One region of the Kocuria rosea genome, then DNA from elsewhere that is predicted to be linked to it. Evidence: riboswitches for the same ligand, from Rfam matches in the RefSeq annotation. Region 1 holds a riboswitch; each other region holds the start of a gene.
What was found. A riboswitch is a leader RNA that binds a small molecule or an ion and turns the genes downstream of it on or off. The one in region 1 is predicted to bind cyclic di-AMP.
Positions count from the first base shown of each region.

Region 1 (4,853 bases):
CCCGGTGGTGACCAGTTCTGTCCGTTCGGTGGCGTCGACGCCCACCCGCCAGGAGGCGCCCATGCCGGCCTGGGCGGCCAGTACACCGAAGAACCCCACGATGGTGATGAACGCCCCGGCCCAGGTGAAAGCCGCTGGTAGTCGGGGCGCGGCCACGGCGCCGGTGAGGGCGAGGACAGGCCCTGCTGCGCCGAGGACCAGAGCGATCGCGAAAAGTATTCCGCCCCACCACTCAGCAGAGCCAGGCGCCCCGCTCAACCCGCGGAAACCGGTGGACCCGGTGCGGCGCCGATGGATCCACGACCGCGCACCGAAGGCCACCGCCAGGCCGGCCAGATACAGGCTCAGCGCCAGAGCCGCGGCCATCATAGTCCTCCTCGATCAGGCTCATTCCAGCCCCCGGGCTGGCCCTGGCGGGGCGTGGAGGCATACTCAAACCACCCCCTAACAGTACACGGAAACCTGTACTTTTAGGGGGGAAGCGTGGTGACCCTTGCCCACATCTCGCCCCTGTCCCGGTGTGCCGTAGCGCAACTTCACCACCGGCGTTGGGCAGATGTCCCTGGATGAGTGGCGCCCGGTTCGTTTCGCCGTCGACCAGTAGAACTCGGCCGGGAGGTGAAGCGGACATGCCATCTCCCTTTTTCGGAGAAGCCCCGTGGTGTGTCGGCGACCAGCAGGAGCCTCGTCCCTTTTCGGTTGCAGGGCCAATCCGCCCCTCCCGTGCCGCAGCACTACGAGGGTTTCCCTGGCCGTCACCGCACCGATGAAGATCCTGGCAGCGAGAAAATTATTCCTTCCGCGTGGCGATGGCGGCGTCGTCGACCGGGGACTGCTGCGGGGACTCCGCGGCCAGCTCCGGGTGGTGCAGGTCCAGCGCCGGCCGCTCGGAGCGGATGCGCGGCAGCGAGGTGAAGTTGTGCCGCGGCGGCGGGCAGGACGTCGCCCACTCCAGGGATCCGCCGAAGCCCCAGGGGTCGTCGACCTCGACCTTGGTGCCGTTGCGCCAGGTGGTGTAGACGTTCCAGAACCACGGGATCATCGAGACGCCGAGGAGCATCGCCCCGACCGTGGAGATCTGGTTCATCCAGGTGAAGTTGTCCTCCGGCAGGTAGTCCGCGTAGCGCCGGGGCATCCCTGAGACCCCGAGCCAGTGCTGGATCAGGAAGGTCATGTGGAAGCCGAGGAACAGCAGCCAGAAGTGGATCTTGCCGATCCGCTCGTTGAGCATCTTGCCGGTGAACTTGGGCCACCAGAAGTAGAAGCCGGCGAACATGCCGAACACCACGGTGCCGAAGATGACGTAGTGGAAGTGGGCGACCACGAAGTAGGAGTCATTGAGGTGGAAGTCCAGCGGCGGGGCAGCGAGGATCACCCCGGTCAGGCCGCCGAAGAGGAAGGTGAACATGAACCCCAGGACCCACAGCATGGGGGTCTCGAAGGTGATCGAGCCCTGCCACATCGTGCCGATCCAGTTGAAGAACTTCACCCCGGTGGGTACGGCGATCATCATGGTCATGAACGCGAAGAAGCTCAAGAACACGGCTCCGGTCACGTACATGTGGTGGGCCCACACGGTCACCGACAGCGCGGCGATGGTGATGGTCGCGAACACGAGGCCCTTGTAGCCGAACAGCGGCTTGCGGGAGAACACCGGGATGATCTCGGAGACGATGCCGAAGAACGGCAGCGCCAGGATGTAGACCTCGGGGTGGCCGAAGAACCAGAAGAGGTGCTGCCACAGCACCGCCCCGCCGTTGGCCGGGTCGAAGATGTGCCCACCCAGGGTCCGGTCCATGCCGAGGGCGAACAGTGCAGCGGTGAAAGGCGGGAACGCCATGATCACGAGCAGCGAGGTGATGAGCGTGTTCCAGGTGAACAGGCCCATCCGCCACACGGTCATGCCGGGGGCGCGCATCGCGATGATCGTGGTGATGAAGTTGACCGCGCCCATGATCGTGCCGAAACCGGACAAAATCAGGCCGAACACCCACAGGTCACCACCGGAGCCTGGGGTGAAAGAAGCGTTGCTCAGCGGTGCGTAGGCGTACCAGCCGAAGGAGGCCGCGCCCTGCGGGGTGAGGAAGCCGGCGGTCGCGATCAGCGAGCCGAACAGGAAGAACCAGAACGCCAGGGCGTTGAGCCGCGGGAAGGCGACGTCGGGGGCGCCGATCTGCAGGGGGACGATGACGTTGGCGAAGCCGACGAACAGCGGGGTGCCGAACATCAGCAGCATCAGCGTGCCGTGCATGGTGAACAGCTGGTTGTACTGCTCCTTGGTCTCCAGGATCTGCATGCCCGGGGCGAAGAGCTCGGCGCGGATCAGCAGCGCCATGACGCCGGCGAGGCAGAAGAAGGCGAAGGAGGTGATCAGGTACATGTACCCGATCGTCTTGTGGTCGGTGGAGGTCAACCACTGCACCACCATCCGGCCTTTGGAGCGCGGCACGACCGTCGGGTGGGCTGTGCTTCGGAGCTGGTCGGCGGTGTAATCATAAATAGCCATGCGGTCTCCTCGGGCCCAAATGCCGTACGTATTCAAACGCCGATTACCGTAGCGCACATAGCTGGAGCTGCTCGGGGACGATTCTTGTACCGCCATCCGTGGAAATTTCCCTGACATCGGCCACCGAGCCTTTTAGGGCGGCACGCGTCCCCGCCACAGCGCGGTCAACGGCTCCCCGTACCGTCCGCACGCACCACAAAGGCATGTGCCGCCCGCCACGAGGCGCCATAATTTGCAGGACATTAATAGGAAAAAGTCGAGAAAAATTTACAACTTCATCAAATCTTGATTGTTTTCTTTATAGTTCCTATACATTCCCGAATGGGATTGTGATTGTTTCGTGATCTTCTTGTACTCTTCGATGCGTGCCGGCCACTGATCCTGTCGGCGCCTTCGGGCACATCGCCGAATTCTGCCGGTGCCCGAGGTTCATTACACAGAAACTGCTTGGCAGAAGCGGGGGAACCACATGCGGTCCCGATGATTCGGGTCCTAGGGGTTAAGTCGCCAGAGCATCCCGCCCTGCGACCGGGTGTCTCCCACCCGCATCCGACAGCTCACCTCGTAGGCAAAGGGAGGAGTACATCCATGGCATTCTTCAAGCACACTTCTGCTCGTCACCGCGCCGAGACCCCCTCGTGCCGGGCGCGTAACACCACCATCGCTGCTGCTGCTGGCGTGGCAATCCTTGGATCCGTGGCCCCGGCCCAGGCCTATGCGGAGCTCCCGGCTGCCCCGGCCGCCACGTCGTGGGCCCCGGCTTCGTCCTCTTTGGGGAGCCAGGGCTCCTACGTCACCCCGGCCCCGGTGGCGGCGCAGACGGCTTCGAGCGTGAGCCCGCAGTCCACCGCGATCACCGAGATCGCCCCCGCCACTGGCGGCATCGTGGGTACGGCCATGCAGGGTGTGGGCACCGGCTATGTCTGGGGCGGCACTTCCTTCGGTGCCTGGGACTGCTCTGGATTCACCGGGTGGGTCTACGCCCAGCAGGGTATCGATATTCCCCGCACCAGTTTCCAGCAGATCGCAGCCGCCACCCCGACCTCCACTCCGCAGCCCGGGGACCTGGTGTCTCAGAACGGTGGCAACCACATCGGCATCTACATCGGTGGCGGCAAGATGGTCTCTGCGCTGAACCCGACCCAGGGCACCTTCGTCCACTCCGTCAACGCCATGCCCCTCGATGGGTACTACACCTACCGCTGAGCTTCGCCCCACCAGTGGTGGCCGGTTGACGGGAGGCCTTCCGTCAGGTGCGAAGTGCTCCGAGAGGATCGTCATCGGCGACATATTTGGGGTACTTCGTGCCTGGATCGCAGAGTCGATCGGTCGCCACGGCCCGGCCGCCTTGCACCCGGTCGGGAAACGGCGCACGGGCGGGCTGCCCAGCGGAGCAGCGCAGAAAGTGATCATGGGCTCCACCCGTCTCCTGCCGGAGGCAGACAATCGCCTTCCCTCCCCGCAGGGGCATTGCGGCAACGGCCGCACGAGGTGCCGTGGTGGTTCGAGGACGGGGGCGCCGCAGTGGCGGACGGCACCCCCATCCGCCCACACCGTAGGGACACAAGCTGGACATTGCCCGAGCCTCGCTCGACCCCGCCCCTCTTTGATACAGATTCTGCTGTACGGTTGTGGCATGAGGATCTTGTCCCCGGTCGAGGTGATGTCCCGGTTCGGCAAAGCACTGGCCGATCCCACCCGGGCCGCGGTGCTGCTGCAGCTGCAGCAGGGCCCGGCGGTGCCCTCGGAACTGGCGGCCCAGATCGGGGTGAGCCGGCAGATCCTGTCCAACCACCTGGCCTGCCTGCGCGACTGCGGGCTGGTCGTGGGCGTGCCGGCCGGACGCAATGTGCGCTATGAGCTCTCGGACCCGAAGCTGGCCCACGCCCTGGAGGACCTGCTGGGCACGATTCTCACCGTCGAGGCGGTGTGCCAGTGCGGCACGCCGGAGTGCGCCGCCGAGGAGCTCGCCGGTGCGGCCAGCACCCAAGAGGTTCCGGCGTGAGCGGTGAGCACGATCACGCCCACGGTGCCACCGGGCGGCGGGGAAAGCTGGCAGTAGTCTTCGCCATCACCGCCACGATCATGGTCGCCGAGATCATCGGCGCGGTGATCTCGGGCAGCCTGGCGCTGCTGGCCGATGCCGGGCACATGTTCACCGACTCCGCCGGGCTGCTGATCGCGCTGATCGCGGCGACCCTGGCCCTGAAGCCGGCCACGGACAAACGCACCTGGGGGTACAAGCGGGCGGAGATCGTCGCCGCGGCCGCCCAGGCCTCGGTGCTGCTGGCCGTGGGCGGGTTCGTTGCCGTCGAAGGTATCCGCCGGCTGCTGGAGCCCCCGGAGG
Region 1 is NZ_CP035103.1:358,053-362,905, forward strand. It holds gene EQG70_RS01590 (methyltransferase family protein) at 1-369, opposite strand, end outside; gene ctaD (aa3-type cytochrome oxidase subunit I) at 791-2,506, opposite strand; cyclic di-AMP (ydaO/yuaA leader) riboswitch at 2,941-3,092, shown strand; gene EQG70_RS01600 (C40 family peptidase) at 3,095-3,712, shown strand; gene EQG70_RS01605 (ArsR/SmtB family transcription factor) at 4,143-4,511, shown strand; gene EQG70_RS01610 (cation diffusion facilitator family transporter) at 4,508-4,853, shown strand, end outside.

Region 2 (4,853 bases), 1.3 Mb from region 1:
GGCGGGCTTCGGGGCCGCCTGCACGGCCGGCTGCCGGGCGGCGACCGGAGCGGGCGCGGCGGCGGCCTTCGGCGCCGGAGCGGCCACGGCGGGAGCCGCGACGACCGCGGTCTCGACCTTCTGCTTCTCGACCTTCTCGGTCTTCTTCTCGGTCTTCTTCTCGGCCTTCCGGTCGGACTCGGCCTTCTGCACGTGGGCGACGGGCTCGAGGGACACGGTGGGCGCCGCGGCGGGGGTGGCCGCGGCCACGGCGGACAGCGGGGCGTCGGTGGAGGCGTCCTGGGCCGGAGCGGCCTGCACGGAGACGGTGGTGGCGAGGGCCAGCCCGGAGAAGGCTGCCACGGCGGCCACGGTGCGGGCCTTGCCGGAGAAGAGCGAGCCGATGCCGTTCGAGGAGGTCAGATCACGGGTCATGAGGAGTTCAGACGACTTTCTTTCGGAGCCGGGCCTGCCGGAGGGCGCGGGAGACAGCACGGATCACCCCGGGCAGCGCGCGGGGTGGACCGGTGCCGGCAGGGGTGCGTTCCGGGATCGGGAACGACGGCCGGGCGAGCGGAGGAGGGGGGCGCCGTCCGGTCGGACAGCAGGCACCGCCGGGAACCGGGAGAGCGGTTCTCGGCGTGCGGGGTGGGGGGGGGTGATCGGGTGCCGCCCGCGACGAGCGGGGTCGTCGCGGGCGGCGGACCGGATCAGAAGGTGTAGTAGCCGTCCAGCTGCATGGCGTTGACGGAGTGGACCTGGGTGCCCTGGGTCGGGTTGAGGGCGGAGATCATCTTGCCGCCGCCGATGTAGATGCCCACGTGGGCGCCGCCGTTCTGCGAGACGAGGTCACCGGGCTGCGGGTTGGCGGTGGGGGTGCCCGCCGCGAACTGGGACCAGGTGGTCCGGGGCAGGTCGATGCCGTTCTGGGCGAAGACCCACTGGGTGAAGCCGGAGCAGTCCCAGGCGCCGTAGGCGGTGCCGCCGTAGACGTAGCCCGCACCCTGCGCGGACATCGCGGTGCCCACGACGCCGCCGGCGGCCGGGGCGATCTCGGTGGTGGCGGTGGACTGCGGGGTGACGCTCGAGGTGGCGGCGGTCTGCTGCGGGGCCGGGGCCGGGGCCTCGTAGGCGGGAGCGGCGGGCTGCGCGGCGACCGGGGCCTGGTAGGTGTACGAGGAGTACTCGGCCAGCGAGGCGGAGGCCGGGGCCGAGTAGGCCGCGCCGGTCTCGACGGGGGCCTGGGCGAAGGCCTGGGCCGGGGCGACGGAGCCGATCATCGCGGCGCCGGCGGCGGCGGCGATGGTGGTGTTGCGCACGACGTGCGAGGTGGTCTCGGCACGGTGGCGGGCAGCGTTCAGCGTGAAAAGCGACATGGTTGAGTTCCTCCCTTTGCCTACGAGGTGAGCTGTCGGATTCGGGTGGGAGACACCCGGCCGCAGAACGCACGCGCTCTGACGACTTAACCCCAAGGACCCGGATCACCGGGACCGAAAATGGTTCCCCCGCTTCTGCCAAGCAGTTTCTGTGTAGAGGCCACGGGCACCGGCAGAATTCGGCGATGTGCTCCGAGGGCGCCGATCCGACCAGTGATCGGCACGCGTTGAACAGTACATGACAGATTACGGAAGTGTCACGTTTTGATCACGACAGATAACAGCTGGACAACGCCTCAGGTTTCAATGCCATGCCATTGAGACGCGTGGGACGATCAATTCGCACCTGTGACGAGCTGTGCAGTGCCTTCGAGCGCCCTGGGAATCCGCCTGTCACCAGGGAAGCCGCGCCTCCGGGGTCCGGCCTGGGCCGGACTGGCCGAAAGTGGCTTGTGAACGTCCCCACACCCGGGACGAACCGTTCGCCGCCCCGCTCCGGGAGGCGGCGGCGCCTCAGGGAGCGAGGACGCGGATGGCCGCGGCGGTGCGCAGGTCGATCTCCGCGGACCGCCCCGTGGCCGCCACCTCGATGCGCACGAGCTGACCGTCCACCCGGGCCGTGACCTCCGCCCCTGTGAGCACTCCCACGTCGCTCAGCACGCCCAGGAGGTCCGCGTCCGCCTGGACCACCTCCGGCAGCAGCGCCACGGTGTGCGATCCGTCCGGGTCGTGGCGGGCGGCGTCGAGCAGGGAGGGGTGCGCCGCTGCGGGGCTCTCCTCGACCCCGAGGGCGGCCAGACCGGGGATCGGCGTGCCGTACGGCGAGTACCGGGGGCTGTGCAGCAGGTCCACGAGCCGCCGCTCGACCTGCTCGCTCATCACGTGCTCCCACCGGCACGCCTCGTCGTGCACCTGGGCGAGGTCCAGGCCGATGACGTCGGCGAGCAGCCGCTCCGCCAGCCGGTGCTTGCGCATCACCTGCACCGCACGCTCACGGCCGGCAGGGGTGAGCAGCAGCGACCGGTCCTGGCCCACCGTCAGCAGCCCGTCCCGCTCCATCCTGGACACCGTCTGCGAGACCGTGGGCCCGGAGTGGTCGAGGCGCTCGACGATCCGCGCCCGCATCGGCGTGATCCCCTCCTCCTCGAGCTCGAGGACGGTCCGCAGGTACATCTCCGTGGTGTCGATCAGGTCGCTCATGCCTCAGTCATCCTTCGTCCGGCCGTCCCGGCCCGGGGATCCCGCCCGGTCCGGTCTTCCCGCACGAGCTTAGTGCGCGAGCCCTCCGGCCGCCCGGAGGGAGGAGGCGCCCGCGGGGCCCGCCGTCCGCGGGTGGGGCAGAATGGGCCGAGTCGCGAACGGCGCGAGCGGCCTCCGCGGCGGCCGTGCCCGTCGCGCACCACCCGCCGCACGTCACCCACGAGGGAGCGCCCGTTGCCCGCACACGTCACCATCCCCCAGCACCTGCTGCCCGCCGACGGCCGCTTCGGCGCCGGCCCCTCCAAGATCCGCCCGGCACAGGTCGAGGCCGTGTCGCGCGCCGGGGCCGGCCTGCTCGGCACCTCCCACCGCCAGGCGCCGGTGCAGGAGCTCGTGGGCTCGGTGCGGGAGGGCCTCGCGCAGTTCCTCGGCCTGCCCTCCGGCCACGAGGTGCTCCTGGGCCTGGGCGGGGCCACCGCGTTCTGGGACGCCGCCGCGTTCGGGCTGGTCGAGCGGAGGGCCCAGCACCTGGTGTTCGGGGAGTTCGGCGCGAAGTTCGCCCAGGCCACCGACGGCGCCCCGTTCCTGGAGCCCTCCTCGATCGTGGAGTCCGCCCCCGGCACCCGCCCGGAGGCCCGGGCGGAGGAGGGCGTGGACGTCTACGCGTGGCCCCAGAACGAGACCTCCACCGGTGTCGCCGCGCCCGTGCACCGGCCCTCCGGGATCGCGGACGACGCGCTGGTGCTGGTGGACGCGACCTCGGCCGCCGGGGGGATGGCCGCGGAGGTGGCCGCGGCGGACGTCTACTACTTCTCCCCGCAGAAGAACTTCGGCTCGGACGGCGGACTGTGGCTGGGCGCGTTCTCCTCCGCGGCGATCGAGCGGATCGAGCGGATCGGCGCCTCCGGGCGGTGGATCCCCGACTTCCTGCGGCTGACCACGGCGCTGGAGAACTCCCGGAAGAACCAGACCTACAACACCCCGGCCCTGGCCACGCTGGTGATGCTCGACGAGCAGGTCCGCTGGCTCAACGACCAGGGCGGCATGACCTGGGCCGCGGCCCGCACGAAGGCCTCCTCGGACCTGGTCTACGGGTGGGCCGAGGCCTCGTCCTTCGCGTCCCCGTTCGTGGCACGCCCCGAGGACCGCTCCACCGTGATCACCACCGTGGACTTCGACGCCGCCGTGGACGCGTCCGCCGTCGCGGCGGTCCTGCGCGCCCACGGCGTGGTCGACGTCGAGCCCTACCGCAAGCTGGGGCGCAACCAGCTTCGGATCGCCACGTTCGTCTCCATCGAGCCCGAGGACGTCGCCCGGCTGCTGGCCTGCGTGGACCACGTCGTCGGGCAGCTCCGCGGAGGAGCCGGGCGCTAGCCGGAGTTCTCGGGCGCGGAGCGCTCCGCGCGCAGCCGCAGCCAGACGACGAAGCCCACCAGGGCCCCGCCGAGTCCCGCCGCCACGGCGACCCCCATGCCCCAGCGCGCCCCGAGGGCGTCGGTGATCCAGCCGACGACCGGCGCCCCGATCGGGGTGCCGCCCATGAAGATGGCCATGTAGAGGCTCATGACGCGTCCGCGCATCACCGGCGAGGTGGTGGACTGCACGTACGCGTTGGCGGTGGTCATGATGGTCAGGGAGGACAGCCCGCAGGGGACCAGCCACAGCGCGAACAGCGGCAGGGTGGGCGCCGTCGCCGCGCCCAGGCAGCTGAGGGCGAAGACGGCGCTGCCCCCGTAGACGTAGCGCAGCCGGGCGCTGCGGCGCCGGGCCGAGAGCAGGGCCCCGGCCACCGTGCCGACCGCGAGCACCGAGTTGAGCAGCCCGAAGGTCTCCGAGCCCCGGCCGAACTCGGGTCCGGCCATGGCGGCCAGGAAGACCGCGAAGTTCAGCCCGAAGGTGCCGATGAGGAAGATGGTGACCAGCACCGCCACGATGTCGGGGCGGCCGGCCACATAGGCCAGCCCCTCCCGGATCTGGCCCCGCCCCCGGCCGGAGCGCGGCATCCCGCGCAGCTCGTCGGCGCGGATCGCCAGGACGGCGGCGAGCATCGCGCCGAAGGTCAGCGTGTTGAGGAGGAACACCCAGCCCGAGCCGATGGAGGCCACGAGCACGCCGGCCACGGCGGGCCCGATCATCCGCGCGGCGTTGAACGAGGTCGCGTTCAGGGCCACGGCGTTGGAGAGGTAGGCGTCGTCGACCATCTCCGAGACGAAGGTCTGGCGCACGGGGGCGTCGAGGGTGGAGACGACGCCCAGGGCGAGGGCGAAGCCGTAGACGTGCCACAGGGTGGCCGCGTCG
Region 2 is NZ_CP035103.1:2,978,727-2,983,579, forward strand. It holds gene EQG70_RS13645 (NlpC/P60 family protein) at 1-414, opposite strand, end outside; gene EQG70_RS13650 (C40 family peptidase) at 690-1,355, opposite strand; cyclic di-AMP (ydaO/yuaA leader) riboswitch at 1,361-1,510, opposite strand; gene EQG70_RS13655 (metal-dependent transcriptional regulator) at 1,869-2,555, opposite strand; gene serC (phosphoserine transaminase) at 2,790-3,929, shown strand; gene EQG70_RS13665 (MFS transporter) at 3,926-4,853, opposite strand, start outside.
Region 2: it holds a riboswitch for cyclic di-AMP, as region 1 does, so the genes downstream of both, EQG70_RS13650 (C40 family peptidase) here and EQG70_RS01600 (C40 family peptidase) in region 1, are expected to answer to the same signal.

Region 3 (4,853 bases), 1.5 Mb from region 1:
CCTCGAAGCTGGCGGCTTGCTCGTTGCCGGCCGGGGCATCGGCGAAGGCCGGGGCCGCCGTCGCCACCCCTGTGCCGGTCACCGCCCCGAGAGCCAGAACGGCCGACGCGGCCGCGGCAGGAACACGCCGCCGAAGGCGCCGTTTGCCCGAGATCACGCTCTGTTCTTCCATGCTCGTCCTTTACCTTTCCTGCGTCAGGTCAGTGCTCGGCCCGTCTCAGCCCAGGGAGGAGATCAGGTCCGCGCAGGCGGCCTCGCAGCGGCGGCAGGCCTCGGCGCACACGCGGCAGTGCTCGTGCTCACCCGCGTGCTGGGCGCACTCGTCGCCGCAGGCCTTGCAGGCGGCCCGGCATGCCTCCAGGACGGCCCGGGTGACCTCGGCGTTGTTGCCGGTCTGACGGGAGAGCACACGGCCGGTGCTCGCGCAGATGTCGGCGCAGTCCAGGTTCTTACGGATGCACGTGGTCAGCTCCGCGACCATGTCCTCGGCCAGGCAGGCATCCGCGCAGGCGGTACAGGTCTGGGCGCACTCGAAACAGGCCTCGATGCACTCCGCCAACTTTTGCTGGTCGATGTCCCCCAGGTCCTTCGGGTAGGTCTCCAGCATCGAGCTCACGTGATGAGTCATGGTTCTGCTCCTTCTCTCATACTGCGGTTCGTGCGGTATATCGATCTGGTGCCGACGGATCCTGCGATCCACCATGTTTCCGACAGTAGCCTTATCAGCGCTGTATCTAAACGGTGATCAACTCCATGTCAGGGCGATGAGCGGGAATCTTCACGGAACCTTCAAGAAGGAGGTCCTGGAACCGTGGGGCCTTCCCTGGCGCGGCGGGCTAGTTGAGCTTGTCGGCATGGAGCAGCGCCACGCGCGTGGACGCATCCGTGCGGCTGGGCCCGTCCGGCACCGGTTCCGCACGTCGTGTGGCAGCCCCAGACGACAGCGTGAGAACGTGGCGGACACCCTGGGATGGAGGGGAGGAAACTGTCCCTGTTGGCTAGATACAAGAGGGCTGTGTCTGTGCGGTCTTCCTCCGTGGGGTGACCCTGCCAGCTGATCTCCGTCTGAGCGGCGGAGGACCGAGAAGGGAGCACACCATGCAGGTGGGACTGGTAGGACTGGGCAAGATGGGCGGCAACATGGGTGAGCGGTTGCGCGAGGCCGGCCACACCGTCGTCGGCTACGACACCGACCCGGAGCTCTCCGACACCGAGAGCCTCACCGCCATGGTGGAGCAGATCGGCAGCCCGCCCCGGGTCGTGTGGGTCATGGTGCCGGACACGGTCGTGGACACCGTGATCGACGAGCTGGCCGGGCTGCTCGGGACGGGGGACGTGATCATCGACGGCGGCAACTCCCGGTGGATCCACGACGCCCCCCGCGCCCGGAGACTGGCGGACCGGGGCATCGAGTACCTGGACTGCGGGGTCTCCGGCGGCGTGTGGGGCATCACCCAGGGCTACGCCCTCATGGTCGGCGGGGACGAGGGCACCGTGGCCAAGGCGCAGCCGATCTTCGACTCGCTCAAACCCGCCGGCGAGTTCGGCTTCGTCCACGCCGGCGAGCACGGTGCGGGCCACTTCGCGAAGATGGTCCACAACGGCATCGAATACGCGATCATGCAGGCCTACGCCGAGGGCTGGGAACTGCTCGAGGCCGCCGGTCACGTCCGCTCGGTACGGGAGACCTTCAACTCCTGGCGCGAGGGATCGGTGATCAAGTCCTGGCTGCTGGACCTGGCGGTGAACGCGCTCAACGAGGACGAGCACCTGGACCGGCTCGCCGGCTACGCCGAGGACTCCGGCGAAGGCCGCTGGACGGTGGAGGCCGCCCTGGACCTCGCGGTCCCGGTGCCGACCATCTCCAGCGCCCTCTTCGCCCGGTTCGCCTCCCGGCAGGACCAGGCCCCGGCGATGAAGATGATCACGGCGATGCGCAACCAGTTCGGAGGCCACACGGTCCGCGACGTGGCCGCGGGCCCAGAGCACGTCGAGGCCGCACCCGGCGAGGAGCCGGCCCACCCCGCCGAGCAGTAGGTCCGACCGTCCCCGCCGCCAACGGCCCGGAAGCGGCCACCCTCACCCCCCTGCAAGGCCTGCGCCATGCCGATCCGCACGGTCACCACGGTCGGCACTGCTCCCGCCCGGTGCCGGCCTTGTCGAGGAACGCCTGCGGGGCGAGGGGATCGCGGATCAACCGCCCGTGACCACGATCGAGGCAGCGGTGACGGCACCGCCCGGCGTCCACAATCGGCCCCGGAATACTGATCGGCCCAGCCACGTGGCAGCCGGCAGCCCAGTGGCTCCGCCGCTGACCACCCTGGCCTCACCAACGACAGCGAAGGACCCGCTTAATTACTCCCCTCGCCCCGGGCCATTGATCTACCGGTCCGATACATGGACCCGGATGAATTTCAAGATCTCGTGAAGAAAGCAACTCTTCCCACCTGGTCGACACCCTTGGATATGAAGATTTCATGAAGAAAACAGCTCACTCCCCCAAAAAATACTGGGCGGTTTCGTAAAAGAATCCGAGAACACCCTTGAGGGACGCTGAAGCTCCCCCGGGGGTTCACCTCCCCCCGCACCGGGCGCAGGCCGAAGAATTCCACGGGTAGTAAGGGGCAGCGGATCCGAGCTCCCACCGCGCCCATCGGCGCGATACCGCAGGTCAGAGCCTCCCCGGAGCGGTCCCGATGAGTGGGGGCACCGGGAGGAAAGACAGCTAGCGGCGCCACCCCGCCGGAACGAATGTGCCCCAGGCATGGTGAGCTACCGGCCGGTTTGCCGGCGACCGCGCGAGGCCGGTGCAAGCCTTTTCCCGGCACCACAGGGAATGTGACCTTTTCGTTATCTAGGCGCTAGTGTCCTCTGCGTGCCGTTGGCTGATCTCATCGGCTTCCCCGGGTGCTTCGCCGAATTCTGCCGGCAGCCGGGGTCCCCATCACAGAAATGACTTGGCAGAAGCGGGGGAACCATACCCGGTCCGCACCCGGACCTTGGGGTGAAGCCGCCGGAGCTGCAGGCTCGGCGGCCGGGTGCCTCCCACCCGAACCCGACAGCTCACCTCGTAGGCAAAAGGAGGACCCTCATTCATGACTTTCTTCACGCGTAGCTCTGCCCGCCACCGCGCCCAGACCCCCTCGCACCTGGTGCGCACCACGACCCTGGCCGCCGCTGTCGGCGCGGCGGTGATCGGCTCCGTCGCCCCGGCTCAGGCCTATGCCGAAGCCCCCGCCACGTCCGGCACCGCATACTCGACCCCCGCGACCTCCCCGGCTCCGGCCGCTTCCCAGGCCCCCGTCACCGTGCAGACGGCGAGCCTGCCGGCCGCTGGGGCGGCCACTTCGAGTCTGTCCCCCCAGTCCTCGGACATTTCCGAGATCTCCGCCACCTCCGCTGCGGCCGGCGGCATTGTCGGCACCGCGATGCAGGGTGTGGGCACCGGCTACGTCTGGGGCGGCACGGACTTCGGCGCCTGGGACTGCTCCGGTTTCACCCAGTGGGTCTACGCCCAGCAGGGCATCGACCTCCCCCGCACCAGCCAGCAGCAGTGGGCGGCCGGTACCCCGACCACTGACCCGCAGCCCGGCGACCTCGTCGTCCAGAACGGCGGGGCCCACATCGGGATCTACCTCGGTGGCGGCAAGATGATCTCCGCGCTGAACCCCACCCAGGGCACCTTCGTGCACAGCGTGAATGCCATGCCGACGGTCGGCTACGTCACTTTCCGCTGAGCCAACACGCCGCCCGCCACGAATGCCGCTCGTGGCGGGCGGCGGGTGCGCCCCCCACCTGATCAGCATCCAGAATCGGTCGGCCCGGACATGCCTGCACCCATCCACCGACCGGGAACACACCGATCTGGCCGCCTGATGGGCCCGCTCTTGAAGGTTCGGTGAAGATCTAACGCCCAGCCCTCCCAGCCCGGAGAAAGCGACCACGGCGGGGCTACCGTGGACGGATCGGTCCGCCTCGACCTGAGGCTGAGCAGAGCAAACACCACGATGTGCAGGCCCAGCACGGGCTGCTGCGAAGGAGAGGTTCGTCATGACGTCGACGTTCAAGCACCTGGCCGCTGGGACGGTCCTGGCGCTGGCCCTCAGCGGTGCCGGGGCGACCGCGGCGGTCGCCTCCCCGACGCACCAGCCTGCCTCCGCCTCCGCACAGACGGGCGCTGAGCGGCACATGAACCACGACCGCCATTTCGCCGTGATGATGGTCCCCCACCACCAGGGTGCCACCGACATGGCCGAGCTGGCCCTGCAGAAGTCCGAGCGTCCCGAGATCCGTGACTTGGCGGAGAAGATCATCGAGGCCCAGACCGAGGAGATCCAGCAGCTGGAAGCAGCGGCCCAGCGGCTGACTGCCGAGAACACCTCCGGGCACCACCACCACGGACACGGCCACCGCCACGGGCACCACGGACACGGCGGCCATGGTCAGAGCATGAATGCCGACATGCAGGGCGCCATGATGGACGAGATGGACGAGATGGACGGCATGGACGGCATGAGCCTCGAGGAGCTGGCGAAACTGTCCGGGGACGAGTTCGACCAAGCCTTCCTCGAACAGATGATCGCCCACCACCAGATGGCTCTCGAGATGGCCGAGATGGAGCTGCAGATGGGCACCGACCTCGAGCTGCGAGCCATGGCGGAGAAGATGATCGAGGACCAGCAGGCGGAGATCGAGCTCATGCAGGGCTGGTTGGAGGAGTGGTTCGCGGCCTGATCCAGGACCACGAGCTGGGCCGTCACCGACTGGAACGGGCCGCCACCGGGATGTCATGATCCCCGTCGACCCGTTCCAGCCAGTCCAGTGCGGTGATCACCAACCCGGCACCCGATGGG
Region 3 is NZ_CP035103.1:1,812,617-1,817,469, reverse strand. It holds gene EQG70_RS08435 (DUF305 domain-containing protein) at 1-172, opposite strand, end outside; gene EQG70_RS08430 (four-helix bundle copper-binding protein) at 218-628, opposite strand; gene gnd (phosphogluconate dehydrogenase (NAD(+)-dependent, decarboxylating)) at 1,099-2,037, shown strand; cyclic di-AMP (ydaO/yuaA leader) riboswitch at 2,921-3,089, shown strand; gene EQG70_RS08420 (C40 family peptidase) at 3,096-3,737, shown strand; gene EQG70_RS08415 (DUF305 domain-containing protein) at 4,051-4,734, shown strand.
Region 3: it holds a riboswitch for cyclic di-AMP, as region 1 does, so the genes downstream of both, EQG70_RS08420 (C40 family peptidase) here and EQG70_RS01600 (C40 family peptidase) in region 1, are expected to answer to the same signal.

Region 4 (4,853 bases), 510 kb from region 1:
GGCTTCTTCATGGGGGTCATTGCCCATCCGGAGCACTGGGAGTCTCTCCGGGAGGCCTTCACGGAGGCCGGTATCAACTGGGCCGAGTCCACGTCCGGCGAGCTGTCCAGCGCCATCAACCTGGTGACCCCGGAGGACGCCAAGGGCCTGGAGTTCGACTCGGTCATTGTCGTCGACCCGCAGCGGCTCATCGACATGCCCCACGGCCTGCGTCTCCTCTACATCTCCATCACTCGTAGCACCACGTTGCTCGACATGGTCGTCCCACGAGACCGTCTGCCGGACATCCTCAGTGGCATCGCCCCCGAGATCCCGGCGTTGCCGGTGCCCGAGCCACACCACACCTTGGTCCCGGAGCCCGCGGTCGGCGAGAACACCGACCTCCCCCCCTCCGGACCGGCACACAGCGCGACGACGCCAGCCAGCACTGCTGCTGTCCGTCCCGACCTGAGCAACGACAGGGGGGCGCGTTTCGAGGCCCTGCCATCGTGGGCCAAGCCCGTGGTCGAGAACTATCTCCAGGAGCAGTTCGCCCACCTCGGCAACGGGGACTACGGCCCCAATATGATCGAGGCCATCGTCGAGGAGATGTACCACCACTTCCTGGGACCGGAAACCGACACCGAGTGATGCCGCGGGCCCAGCTCGTTTCATCCGCTAGCAGCGTTATCGGCAAGAGAGCACAAAGCGCGCTCCTCAAGGACCTTCCGCGCAACGCGACCGGCAAGATCCTCAAGGAGCTCCGCACCGTGATGAGCCGATGACCCGCCCCGACTCCGCCGCCCTTCTGGCCGACCTTCGCCAGGAGGGGGACCTGCTCGAGGAGATGCTGCGGCCGCTGTCCGCCGAGGACTGGGACCGCCCCACGCCGGCGGAGGGGTGGACGATCCGCCACCAGGTCGCCCACCTCAGCTGGACGGAGCGGACCGTCCTGACCGCCCTCGAGGAGCCGGAGGTCTTCGCGCAGCTGAGGGAGCGGTTCGGGGGGGAGGCCGACGTCGTCGACCGCGCCGCCGCAGAAGGCGCCACACGTGCCCCGGCCGAGATCCTGGCGTCCTGGCAGGAGAGCCGACGCCGGGTGCTCGAACGGCTCGCCGCCGTGCCGGAGGGCAAGCGCATCCCGTGGATCGGCCCACCCATGGGCGCGCCCATGATGGCCAGCGCCCGGATCATGGAGACCTTTGCCCACGGCCAAGACGTCCGCGACGCCCTCGGGGTTCCCCCGGTCGCCTCGCACCGGCTGCGGCACGTCGCCCACCTGGGCGTGGCCACCCGCGACTACGCCTACCGGCAGCGCCGGCTGTCCCCGCCGACCGAACCGTTCCGCGTCGAGCTCACCCACGAGGACGAGACCTGGACCTGGGGGCCGACCGAGGCGGGTCAGCGCGTCCACGGCCCGGCCCTGGACTTCACTCTGCTCGCCACCCGGCGGCGGCACCGCCAGGACGGGAGCCTTGTCGCGGAGGGCCCCGACGCCGACGCCTGGCTCGACATCGTCCAGGCCTTCGCCGGCCGGCCAGGCCCGGGGCGACCCCCGCTGTCGTAGGCAGGTGAGAAATGGGCACACGTGCGGGAAGGCTCTTCGAGCGCCGCCCCGATGCACACGCGGCACGCGATGCAGAGCACGCTCCCCGGACGCGCCCGGAAACGAAAGCCGACCCACGCCGAACAATCATCACGAACACAGATCTTTCTTTTTGTGAATTCATCGCTGGACCATAGGAGGTACTAATAAGTTGTCCTTTTCGCCCGGAGGGACAGGGCCCTTCATGGCGACACTCGAGGAATCCGTGGAGCTTTCCCGGTGAATTGTCGCGCCATAACACGAGTGTCACCACCGGACATCCCGCTCCATGACAGGAGCGTGCTCACCCGCCAGCACGACCTATACAGAGCCCCAGGTCAAGACCACTTTTGTCTCGAGTTGAGCCTCCCTGGAGATCTCCCGCGGCGCCCCTCACCGAGCAACGTCGTGTGGGTGCGGAGGCGCGCTGCCCGGCCGACACAAAAGCCGAGACACGCCCGTGATCAAAGCGAGACTTTTCCGTTATCTTTCGATTAGTGTTCTCTCCGTGCCGATCGCCTCACCGATCGGTATCCCCGTGCACATCGCCGAATTCTGCCGGTGCCCGGGGCCCCCAGACATATCGCTCGGCAGAAGCGGGGGAACCATGAACGGTCCCTCCCCCGGGACCTAGGGGTTAAGTCGTCAGGGCCCCCATCCTGACGACCGGGTGTCTCCCACCCGCATCCGACAGCTCACCTCGCAGGCAAGAGGGAGGACATCACTCATGCCCATTTTCCAGTCCCGCACGCCCCGCCACCGCGCCCAGAGTTCGTTCCGCCTCGGACGCGCCGCGATCCTGACGGTCGCCGGCGGCGCCCTGGCGCTCAGCAGCGTGGCCCCGGCCCAGGCGGCCCCCGCCGCAGCCCCCCAGCAGCTCGTCAGTATCCAGTCCCAGTCCGGCAAGGCCGCGACCATCGCCGCCGCCGCCAAGAGGCAGCTCGGCGTGGGCCAGGACTGCACCGCCCTGGTCACCAAGTCCCTGCGCGCGGCCGGGATCAACCACCACGGCTGGCCGGCCTCCTACCTGAAGCTCGGCACCCGAGTCTCCGCCGCCCAGGCCCAGCCCGGCGACCTGGTCTACTACGCCAACGGCGGCATGGGCTTCGCCCACATCGCCGTGTACATCGGCGGCGGCAAGGCCGTCCACGGCGGCTGGAACGGCAACCAGACGGTCATCCAGACCGTCAACGTCGGCTCCGGTCCCGTCTACCTCCGCGTGCGCTGACCCCACGCCCGTGAGCGGGGAGTGCGGTTCCCGGCCGTCCCGACGGGAACCGCACTCCCGAGTCCCACGAGGACGACCCTTGGACACAGAAAGCCTCGCGGCGATGTCCACGGTGCGGATCCATCGGCGGATCACCCTTCACAGCCAGATGCATGGCTCGTAGGCTCGATCCGGATCCGCCGGAGGATCGATCGCCAACTCGACGAGGAGTGGGACAGCATGCGCCAACTCGCGCACCGGCTCGAACGGCTGGGCACCGAGACCGCCTTCAGCGTCGCCCAGGCCGCTGCCGCCTGGACGGCGAAGGGGAACCGCGTGTACCCCTTCCACCTCGGCGACATCAACATCCCGACAGCCCCGCACATCATCGAGGCGATGGACCGGGCCATCGCCGACGGCCACACGGGCTACTGCCCCGGCCCCGGCATCCCGCAGCTGCGCGAGGCCCTCGCCGAGGACATCGGCTCGCGCCGCGGCATCGGCCTCACTCCCGAGAATGTCGTCGTGATGACGGGGGGCAAGCCCGTCATCACGAAGTTCCTGCAGGCGGTCATGAACCCCGGCGACGAGGTGCTCTACCCGAACCCTGGCTTCCCGATCTACGAGTCGCAGATCGAGTACCTCGGGGGCACGGCCGTGCCGTACCGCTACCTCCCCACGGAGGACGGGTTCGCGATCGACCTCGACCAGGTGCGCGCGGCGATCACCCCGAACACGGTCGCCATCATCTACAACGACCTGCAGAACCCCATCTCGGCCGAATCGACCGCGGCCGAGCGCGAGGCCGTCGCGCAGCTCGCCCAGGAGCACGATCTCTGGGTGCTCTCCGACGAGGCCTACTTCGAGACCCGCTACGAGGGGGTCTCGAGCTCGATCGCCTCACTCCCCGGCATGGCGGAGCGCACCGTCATCCTCTACACGTTCAGCAAGAAGTTCGCCATGACCGGCTCGCGCCTCGGCTGCGCCGTCGCACCGCTCGAGATCGCCAAGGTGCTCAGCACCCTCAACACCAACGACGAGTCGTGCACCACCCACTACGTGCAGTGGGCCAGCATCGAAGCGCTCCGCGGCCCCCAGGAACCCGTGCAGCAGACGCTCGACATCCTGCGCGAGCGCCGGGATGCCGCCTGCGAGCTCGTGAACGCCATCCCCGGCATGCACGTGGCCGTACCGCAGTCGACGTTCTACCTGTTCCCCGACGTCACCCAGACCATGGAGAGCATGGGCTACACGGCAGTCGGTGACTTCGCCACGGCAGCGCTGCACCAGACCGGCGCCTCCTTCTGCACGCGTGAGCACTTCGGCCGGCGCCAGCCCAGCGAGGACCGGCAGTACATCCGGCTCGCCTACTCGGGCATCGACGTCGCCGACATCCGCGACGGCCTCGGCCGCCTGCGCGAGTGGATCGAGACGGCATGAGCCGGGTCGTCGTCACGGGACGGGTGCCCGACGCCGCGATCGAGAAGCTCCGCGCCGCCCACGAGGTCGAGATGTGGCCGGATCCGGAGCCGATCGGCCGCGAGGCGCTCCTGCGCCGGGTGGCCGGGGCGGATGCCGTGGTGAGTCTGCTCACCGAGCGCATCGACGCCGAGCTGCTCGACGCCGCCGGCCCGCAGCTGCAAGTGGTCGCGAACGTCGCCGTCGGCTACGACAACATCGACGTGCCCGCCTGCACCGAGCGGGGCGTCGTGCCCACCAACACCCCCGGTGTGCTCACGGAGGCGACTGCCGACATCGCCTTCGGTCTGATCCTCATGGCGACCCGCCGGCTCGGCGAGGGGGAACGGCTCATCCGCTCCGGCCAGGACTGGAAGTGGGGCATGTTCTTCCTGCTCGGCAGCAGCCTGCAGGGCAAGACCCTCGGCGTCGTCGGCATGGGCGCCATCGGTCAGGCGACCGCGCGGCGGGCCAAGGCCTTCGGCATGGAGATCGTCTACCGGTCGCGCAGCGAGATCGATCCCGGGTTCGCCGCCGAGCTGGGCGCCCGGCGGGTCGATCTCGACGAGCTGCTGAGCGTCTCCGACGTCGTGTCGCTGCACTGTCCCTACGGGCACGCCACGC
Region 4 is NZ_CP035103.1:3,794,330-3,799,182, forward strand. It holds gene EQG70_RS17260 (HelD family protein) at 1-630, shown strand, start outside; gene EQG70_RS17265 (TIGR03084 family metal-binding protein) at 761-1,546, shown strand; cyclic di-AMP (ydaO/yuaA leader) riboswitch at 2,101-2,286, shown strand; partial or broken gene EQG70_RS17270 (NlpC/P60 family protein) at 2,397-2,792, shown strand; gene EQG70_RS17275 (pyridoxal phosphate-dependent aminotransferase) at 3,012-4,211, shown strand; gene EQG70_RS17280 (2-hydroxyacid dehydrogenase) at 4,208-4,853, shown strand, end outside.
Region 4: it holds a riboswitch for cyclic di-AMP, as region 1 does, so the genes downstream of both, EQG70_RS17270 (NlpC/P60 family protein) here and EQG70_RS01600 (C40 family peptidase) in region 1, are expected to answer to the same signal.